3 regions of the Catenovulum adriaticum genome follow, and region 1 is predicted to be linked to each of the others. Evidence: predicted binding sites of a transcription regulator. Region 1 holds the regulator's gene; each other region holds the start of a gene.
The links. The regulator FliA, encoded in region 1, starts transcription of late flagellar genes. The targets are predictions, from matches to a motif close to CTAAAGNTNNNNNNNNNNNNGCCGATA.
Positions count from the first base shown of each region.

Region 2: the regulator FliA is predicted to act here: its motif matches at 1,889-1,915, upstream of OLW01_RS02880 (DUF3530 family protein).
Region 3: the regulator FliA is predicted to act here: its motif matches at 1,214-1,240, upstream of OLW01_RS09730 (flagellin N-terminal helical domain-containing protein).

Region 1 covers NZ_CP109965.1:1,023,770-1,027,052, reverse strand. The annotation lists gene OLW01_RS04630 (protein phosphatase CheZ) at 1-682, opposite strand, end outside; gene cheY (chemotaxis response regulator CheY) at 704-1,087, opposite strand; gene OLW01_RS04620 (RNA polymerase sigma factor FliA) at 1,133-1,855, opposite strand; gene OLW01_RS04615 (MinD/ParA family protein) at 1,862-2,734, opposite strand; gene flhF (flagellar biosynthesis GTPase FlhF) at 2,739-3,283, opposite strand, start outside.
Region 2 covers NZ_CP109965.1:645,429-648,711, forward strand. The annotation lists gene rapA (RNA polymerase-associated protein RapA) at 1-319, shown strand, start outside; gene rluA (bifunctional tRNA pseudouridine(32) synthase/23S rRNA pseudouridine(746) synthase RluA) at 449-1,102, shown strand; gene OLW01_RS02875 (DUF6942 family protein) at 1,123-1,620, shown strand; gene OLW01_RS02880 (DUF3530 family protein) at 1,963-2,817, shown strand; gene OLW01_RS02885 (DUF2721 domain-containing protein) at 2,921-3,283, shown strand, end outside.
Region 3 covers NZ_CP109965.1:2,240,128-2,243,410, reverse strand. The annotation lists gene OLW01_RS09735 (flagellin N-terminal helical domain-containing protein) at 23-844, shown strand; gene OLW01_RS09730 (flagellin N-terminal helical domain-containing protein) at 1,377-2,207, shown strand; gene OLW01_RS09725 (SEL1-like repeat protein) at 2,672-3,283, opposite strand, start outside.

The DNA.
Region 1 (3,283 bases):
TTTCTTCTGCATCGATAATTGGGCCTTCAGCGCCTTTATTTATTGTCGTTGGTTCGGCTGGTTGTGATTGTTGTTCTTGTTGTGGTGTGCCAAATACGGTTAATAAGTGAATCAAGTTATCTTCAACTTCTTTAACCAATTCAATAACTCTGCGTATTACTTGTCCGGTTAAATCCTGAAAGCCTTGCGCCATTAAAACTTCGTTAAGTTGAGTTTGTAGGCTTTGGGAATCTTTCTCAGACTGGTGCAGTATATGATTAACGCTGTAACATAGACTCTTAAATTCGCTCAACTCAATTTGACGATTCATTAATTTATCCCAAGTTGGGATAATTTCTTGAATATTCTTATTTAAATCAGAGGCGATTGGTAAACAAGCATCAACAGCATCCATTGTTTGATTTGCTGCTTTTTCGGTCATATCCATTACATAGGCAAGCCGGGTTTGGGCATCAGGAATATCTTCATTAGCCAAATCAGCAATGCGCATATCTAATTGGAAGCTGCCCAAAGAATCATGTAATTGTCGAGTTAATTTACCAACTTGAGCAAACAGCTCTTCAGACGTTGCTTGTGTCACTTTTTGCAAAATGTCATTAGCGGCTTGGTTTTCACCCCGCTCAAGCAAACTAACTAACTGTTTTGCGTCTTCAAGGCTAATTAACGGTTCATTAGGTAACAATGGTGTTCTCCTGATACCTAATTAAGCTAAACGCTCAAAAACCTTGTCTAACTTTTCCTTTAGGGTTGCAGCGGTAAAAGGTTTAACAATATAACCATTTACACCCGCTTGGGCTGCTGCAATAATTTGTTCTTTTTTCGCTTCAGCAGTCACCATTAAAACCGGAATATTTTTTAACCGCTCATCCGCTCGAATTGCTTTTAATAAATCAATGCCTTGCATACCTGGCATATTCCAATCAGTCACCACAAATTCAAAATCGCCATTTTGTAACATTGGCAATGCCGTGGCGCCATCATCCGCTTCAGAGACATTAGTGAACCCTAAATCTCTCAGCAAGTTTTTAATAATACGCCTCATGGTTGAAAAATCATCTACAACCAAAACTTTCATATTTGTATCCAAAGCTTCCTCCGCCTCTGAGATTATCTCATGGATTAATAATAATTTTTATATCTGTTGCCAGCTATTTAATTTTGCTTTTAATCTGTGCATTGCTTGACTATGAATTTGACTCACTCGAGATTCACTCACATCAATAACGGCACCAATTTCTTTTAAATTCAATTCTTCATCATAATATAAAGAGAGCACTAATGCTTCTCTTTCTGGTAGTGTTTCTATCGCTTTAACTAATTCGCTCTGAAACGCACCGTGAGCAATATCTTCAAATGGTTCATCTTGATGTTTATCATCAGAGCTACCAATCACATCTTCAGTAACACCAAGATCTTCTATTCCTATAATCTTACCACTATTTACATCATTTAAAATATGATGGTAGTCATTAATGCTTAACTCTAATTTTTCAGCAACTTCAATATCACGCGCATCACGCCCAGTTTCATTTTCAACATCATTAATCGCTTTCGCGATAAGTCGGCTATTTTTGTGGACTGAACGCGGCACCCAATCGCCACGGCGAATTTCGTCTAACATGGCGCCTCGAATCCGAATTCCAGCAAACGTCTCAAAACTTGCGCCTTTGCTACCATCAAAATTCTTTGACGCTTCAAGCAGGCCTATCATACCAGCTTGAATTAAATCATCTACTTGAACGCTTGCAGGTAACCTTGCCATCATATGATGAGCAATACGTTTAACTAGGCCAGCATGCAGCTCTACAAATGCTTGTTTTTGATTAACAGATTGATAAGCAGCCACTTTATTCACAACAGACTACACTCCCGGAGAGACCAATTGTTCAATAAAAAATTCTAAATGACCTGTTGCGCTTTCAGGGGTTGGCCATTTTCCGGCTCGAGAAGCTAAGGTTTTAAACGCCATAGATGCGGGCGATTTAGGAAATGCTTCGACAATCGTTTTTTGTCGACGAACAGATTTACGAACATTTTCATCAAATGGAATAATAGCCACTAAATCCAATGCAACATCCAAAAACCGATCGGACACTTTAGACAACTTCGCGAATAATTCCTGCCCTTCACGCATAGAGCGAACCATGTTAGCCACAATTTTAAAACGAAAAACATTGTAATCACGATTCAATACTTTAATCAATGCATAAGCATCGGTAATGGATGAAGGTTCATCACATACCACTACCATGACATCTTGCGCTGCGCGTGAAAAACTAAGCACCATGTCTGAAATGCCAGCTGCAGTATCGACGATTAATACGTCAAACTCTTGTTTAAGCTCACTAAATGAACGAATTAAACCAGCATGCTCTTGAGTCGATAGTTCAACCATATTACGCGTACCTGAAGTGGCTGGCACAATTTTAATGCCTTGTGGGCCGGTAATTAAAATATCGTCAAGTTCACATTCACCAGCTAACAAGTGAGATAAGTTTTTTTCAACTCGCAAGCCCAACATAACATCCACATTGGCCAAACCTAAATCCGCATCAAAAACTAAAACGCGTTTACCTTGCTGAGCCATCGAAACCGCCATGTTTAAAGACACATTGCTTTTACCAACACCGCCTTTTCCGCCGGTGACCGCAATTACTTTAATTCTTTCATTCGCGCTTTGTTTCATTGTTCGAAGGCCACTTGCTTGATCACCTAACTGGTTATTTAATATCATAAATTTATTTATATATAGGTTGTCTTGAGCTATCTGTAAACCAGTGAGGATGAGAAAATTCATTTTCATCCATATAACCGGCAGCCTGGTCGATTAAATATTGCGCAGTTGCAGCTTTAATATCTTCCGGCACTCGCTGACCATCCGTAAGATACCCTATTGGCAACGCATTTTGAATGGCAACACTAATAATTTCTCCCAAACTCATGCATTCATCTAATTTGGTGAAAATACAACCAGTTAAGTTAGTACGCTTAAACTGTTGCACGGTTTCCATTAAGACACTTTGCTGCGACGTTGCTTGCAATACTAAATAATTTCTAATTTTAATTTGAGTTGATCGCATTAAACTATCAAGTTGTTCAGCTAAACGAACATCTCTTTGGCCTACCCCTGCAGTATCAATTAAGATTAATTTTCGGTTTCTTAATTGATGCAAAGTGTCGGCTAATTCATCTTCATGGCGAACCACTTTACATGGACAACCAATAATCCGAGCATACGTTTGTAATTGCTCATGAGCACCAATACGATAACTGTCTGTTGTCA
Region 2 (3,283 bases), 380 kb from region 1:
GCTAAAACCTGTGGGTCGGCAAGTGGGATCTCAATTGGCAACGGCACTGCAAGTGCAGGTGCACGAGTTAATCGTTAAAGCACAGAGTATAGCTGAATCGGCTTGTGGTGAATTAATTGAACAAGCGGTAGAGTCTATCAAACAAAACTTAGGTGATGAATATCAAAGGCTTGAATCATTACAGAAAGTTAATCCGAATATTCGGGCCATTGAGTTAGAGTCACTTGCTCAACAGCAAAGTGAGCTGGTTGAACATATTCAACAAGCTAGGGTTAAATTTGATGCGTTAAGGCTAGTTGTAGTGAGTCATCAAGCATAAAGCGACGCAAAGTTAACGGTTATCCCAAGGCAGTTTTAATGCCTTGGGATAATTTCTGATTAACTGGTTCCAAAGGGGAGATTATTAAAGGTACAATAACCTACAGATATAATTAGCGATTTAAATTGAATGCATTTTGTTTATAACCCGCCTCAAGAACCTATATTACCTATTCTTTATCGTGATCAAGATATAGTGGTATTTAATAAACCCAGCGGTTTATTGTCAGTAAGAGGTAAATTGCCGGAACATCAAGATAGTTTAGAAGCAAGAGCTCAGCGTGTTTGGCCAAAAATTGGTATAGTGCACAGGCTAGATATGGCGACTTCAGGGCTAATGGTTTGGGCGCTTAATAAACCAGCTCATTCGCATTTAGCTAGACAGTTTCAAGAACGACAAACTACTAAGCGTTATATTGCACGTGTATATGGACAAGTTGAAGCCGAGCAGGGGATGATTGAACTCCCGCTTATTTGTGATTGGCCTAACCGACCTAAACAAATGGTGGCGCACGTAAATGGCAAAAAATCGAGCACTTTTTGGCAAGTGTTAAGCCGCGATAGCGAATCAACGAGGGTGATATTACATCCTATTACTGGCCGCTCACACCAATTACGAGTGCATATGTTGTCAATTGGGCATCCTATTTTGGGTGATAGACTCTATGCGCATTCAAACGCATTAGAATTAGCACCAAGATTACAGTTACATGCTGAGGAGCTAGGTTTTACTCATCCGGTTAGCGCTGAAGTACTTAATTTTACGGCACCTTGCCCATTTTAGTGGTTGCTGAGAGACTTAAGATGAAATCCACGACTAAAATTGGATTTGGTGACCCTAAATTTAAGATTGCTGTTTATTTTGAACACAGGCCGCCTATTGAGCGTTATTTAGCACAAACTGAGCTAACGCCATTAACTAAAGGCGAACTCAATTTTATTTTGGCCAATACCAGCAATAATTGGCGTAAAATTTTTAATTGTTTTGCCAAGCTGTGTTTTGCGATTGAACCTAACAATTGCAAAACTTGGCAATTGCTTCGTGACACTCAGCTATTATCCGAAAATCAAAACTTTGCACTATTATTTTCAACGCCTGATTTTTCAAAAAGCGCTACAATTCATATTATTAGCGGCCGTACATATGCTGCTAAACTCAATTTTCCGTTTGAACTCACTTGGCTTTCTCCTCACTTTGCGATAAATCAAAAACATAAACTGATTGTTGCGCCCTATTTTGATTACCGTCAATTATCTAACGAGCGACTAGATACCTTAGTTAAGCTAATTAAAGGCTTTTAGGGCTTTTTGTACGGTTTTGTTCATTTTTGTAGTGACTGGGTGTTTTTATAAAATTAAGAATGATTGAAGTGTAATTGCGCGACATAAATGAGCGATAAGAGGTTGCCTGCATGGGTACAGGTACTTAGCGGGAGTAGGATGCGGTAACTGGACTCGACTTATATATAATTGCGATGCTACAAGCCTCGCCCCACGATCTGAAAGCGCTCAGTTAGAACTAAACTTGTCCAAGACAGATCAATACGCCCTTGCGTTTATATGAATTTTTCTTTATTTATTGATTAACTGGCCGATAAGTAAATTAATAAACTTTAGTTTGAGTTACATAGGAAGCATTGCAAAATGTTTAACTGGTTTAGCGGCCCAAATAAGCGTCACTTACAAATTATTCTAGGTTTTAGCTGTGTCTGTTCTATAGCTACTGCCGCAGAGCTTAGCCATAGCCAAAATCAGTTAGCGGATTTAACTCGCTATTTTCCAAGTGATGAAGTGAAAACGGTACAGGCTGGCGAGCAAAGTATTCCGGTAATGATTAGTGAACAAAACGGCCCTCACCCTAAAGGCAGTGCTATTTTATTACCGGATATTGGTTTACAAGCCTCTCAAAGTTTTGCTGATTTACGCTTATTATTAAATGATTATGGCTGGATAACTATAGGTAGTATTGCGCCTGATAATGGCGCAGGTGTTTGGCAGCTTGATGATGAACAAGCAAAAGTGTTAACAGGCCAACCAACCCTAGGTGCAGAGCAAATTAAAGTAGCGGATAGCGCGGCGATTAAAGATCAATTAAAACTTATTGTGAATGCGCTTAATACAGAAGCGCAAAACTATATTGGTTTGCGCTTGCTGGTGGCTCAAGGCGCAACGGCAGGTTGGTTAATTGAAAGCTTAACCGCTGGTGATATACCTATGCCTGATGCACTGGTGCTCTTATCGCCTTATTTACCCGAGTATTACCTGAATAAAAAACTACCAGCTAAAATAGCTAAATTAGATTTGCCAATATTAGACGTATGGTCAAAACATGATAACCGCTGGGCATTAGCCACCGTAAAAAATAGGCAGCAAGCGGCTCGAAAATACTTAACGATGCATTATCGTCAACGGCAACTCTTTGGCTTATCTGGATTATCCGTAAGGGAAAACCGACTCGCAAAAGAAATTTACGCTTATATGACGTATTTAGGCTGGTGATTTTTATTTTTTGTGTTCGATACAGTAGAATTCATATAGCCAACTTTGAGCGTACCAAATTAAAGTCAGAGTTAAAGTTCATTTTTATGATCGGAGAATTTAATTGTCTAGTATAGGTATAACTACTCCCGCACTTCTGTTTCCTGCTATTTCGTTATTATTATTAGCTTATACCAATCGATTTTTAGTGATTGCAGACTTAACTCGTTCTTTATATAAGCAATATAAAGAAACTGAAGACGGAAATATGCGAGCGCAAATTGAACATTTAAAATTGAGAGTTAAACTCATTCGGCACATGCAGCTTTGGGGCGTGTTTTCATTTATTATGTGCACTTTAGCAATGGGATTAATGCTGGTTAAACTAGAGCTATTTGCTAATCTCAGTTTTGGTTTGAGTTTGGTGTCGCTGGTGGTTTCTTTAGTTATTTGTTTTATTGAAGTATATATAAGTAGTTATGCATTA
Region 3 (3,283 bases), 1.2 Mb from region 1:
TCTAATTTTAGGAGTGAGTATTATGGGTATGTTCGTAAATACTAATGTATCTTCATTAAATGCACAGCGTCAGTTATCAAACTCAGGCAATGCATTAAATACCTCGTTTGAGCGTTTATCATCAGGTTTTAGAATTAACCGTGCATCAGATGATGCAGCCGGTCTTCAAATTACTGATCGTATGACTACGCAAATTCAAGGTTTAAACCAAGCAGTACGTAACGCAAACGATGCAATTTCATTAACGCAAACCGCTGAAGGCGCGATGCAAGAAATTACCACCTCTTTGCAGCGTATTCGTCAGCTTGCAGTACAATCGCAAAATGGTATTAATACCTCAGCAGACCGTACTGCACTGCAAAAAGAAGTCAGTGCGCTTAAAACCGAAATCAGCCGAATTGGTACAACTACTCAATTTGCTGGGGTTGATTTATTAACTGGTGGTTATTCAGCTAAATTTTTGGTCGGTGCCAATGGTGGTCAAACCATTTCTGTTAATTTAGAAGGCGACGGTTTTGGTGCGTCAGGTTTAGGTGGTGCAAACTTTGATGTCAGCACAGCTGATTTGGCGTCTGCCACTTTAACAGCCATTGATAGTGCGATTTCAACCATTGGTGGCGCTCGTGCCGATTTGGGTGCGTTGCAAAATCGTTTTCAATCAACGATTCGTAACTTAAGCAATATCATTGAAAATGTATCAGGTGCACGTTCACAAATTAAAGATACAGATTTTGCGACTGAAACTGCAGAGTTAACCCGAAATCAAATTATTCAACAGGCAAGTACAACTGTATTAAGCCAGGCGAATCAGCGACCTCAAGCGGCTTTATCGCTATTAGGTTAAGGATTTAGCTAGCTTAAGTTCTGCTTCCACCCGTTTGGGGATAAGCCAGGAGGTAGTGCGACGGGTTAATAGGCCAAGCGGGTGAGCCATACTCACTCCATAAGGGTTAAGCGAGGTTTAGCTTAACCCTTATTTTTGAGCCTTTAACTAAAAAGTTGAATTTTTTATAAATTATTTTGTTTTAGTTGAGCCGTTTGAATAACGGCTTGCTAAATTTTATTTTCTTGTTTTTAAGTATCTAATTTTTATATTTATTTATTTTTTTTTCTCTCTTTATTTTTGTTAATTTTAGTTGTTATTTCCTCGCCTTGCTCGTCCAATAAATAAAAAACTTTAGCGATTTTTTTGTCCTTTATTTTCACTTTTTTATTAAAGAAGCGACTTTGCACTCCGATAACCTAATTGTCAGCGGATGATAATAATAAAAACAAGGTAGCGTTTATTTAGATGATTAAATCAGATAAATAAGCCAATAACCAAGCAGCAAAGCTGCAAAAAACAAAGCAACGAAAAAAGTTCAGGAGAGTGTAAAATGGGTATGTTCGTCAATACAAATGTTTCATCATTAAATGCGCAACGTCAATTAACAGGTTCAGGTAACGCGTTAGACACAGCGTTTGAACGTTTATCATCAGGTTTTAGAATTAACCGAGCCTCAGATGATGCGGCAGGTTTGCAAATCACAGACCGAATGACCACACAGGTACAAGGTTTAAACCAAGCGGTTAGAAACGCAAATGATGCCATTTCATTAACGCAAACAGCTGAAGGTGCAATGCAAGAAATTACGACTTCATTGCAACGAATTCGTCAATTAGCGATTCAATCACAAAATGGTATTAATACCTCAGCAGACAGAACCGCACTACAAAAAGAAGTGAGTGCGTTAAAAACTGAAATTAGCCGAATTGCGACAACCACACAATTTGCCGGGGTTGATTTATTGCAAGGCGATTATTCAGCAAAATTCTTAGTGGGTGCCAATGGCGGCCAAACGATTTCAGTCAACTTATCACGAGCAGCGGGTGGCAGCTTTGGTGCTTCAAGCTTAGTCGGTGGAGACTTATCAGTTGCAAGTGAACAACTGGCTTCGGCAGCGCTGAGCAAAATAGATGCAGCGATTTCAACTATCGGTGCGGCACGTGCAGACTTAGGTGCGCTTCAAAATCGTTTTCAATCAACGATTCGTAACTTAAGCAACGTTATTGAAAATGTCTCAGCAGCCCGTTCGCAAATTAAAGATACAGACTTTGCGACAGAAACAGCGACTTTGACAAAAAACCAAATTTTACAACAGGCGAGTACAACCGTATTAAGTCAGGCGAATCAGCGTCCACAAGCGGCTTTATCTTTATTAGGTTAATTATTTATAGAGTTAAACAGACTTTTTATATTTAACCAAACTTATTTTGGCTTGTTTTGTGCATTACCTTTTTTGCAAACTTAGTTTGCGCTGTATAAGTCAATAAATTGGCATTTGACTCCCTTAATCAAATCCAATGATTTATACAGATGTTGACGGCAGTTGTAGTGGCCTAACCCTCACTACCTCCTGGCATTATAGCTGCCGCTCAACAAATTTTAGCCAAAGATATAAATTAGCTGTTTGTTTTAAACTTTGTTAATACTTTTTTTTAAATTTCTTCCGTAAAAGCTGCCAGTCTTACTCACATAAATGCGATTTGTACTATTGATTGATATAAACCTTGATTGATATAAACCTAAAGTCAGGCGGAATTATTTATCATTAAGCAAAAATTGCTATCTTAATAATATAATGGCATGGGTTAAGTTTAATGTTTCGAACAGATGTACTCACGCTTAGTATTAGCCAGTTGGTGAGTCAACCCATAGGGCATCTTCAATTTCTTCATATTTATCAGCTGCTATTCGCTGAGCTAGGTTGAGTTCTTTAGCTGTTAAGTATTTTTGTAAATCTTGGGCGACTGCTTTAGCTTCGGTTGCGCCATAAACATTTGCAAGTGTCATCCAGATATAACTATGAGTGACTGATTGCGGCAATCCTTCAGCTTTAATGAACATGGTGCCTAAATAAAACATGGCTTTAGCATGACCGGCTAAAGCTGCCCGACGAAACCATTTGGCTGCGTGAATGTAATCTTGGTGTTTTGCATAATAAACGCCTGTCGCAAATAACTTTTGTGGGTTATTAACCGGTTTGCTTGTTTTTAACCGTTCAACTTGTTTACTAAGCTGAGCTATTTGCTGAGTAAGTTGGTTAATGGCTGTTAGCATGGTTTGAGTGTTATCTAGCTTAGCTTCGTTGCTTGTGTTGCTTGAATTTTTGTATTCTAAGGGCGCGTCTAACAAGGCTTGAGTTAAATCATCAGGGATGAGCTTGTCGGCAGATTCTTGACTGTCTTTTAAACTTTCATAGGTCTCATCTTGCGGTGGATCTATGGAACTTAACTCGGTGAG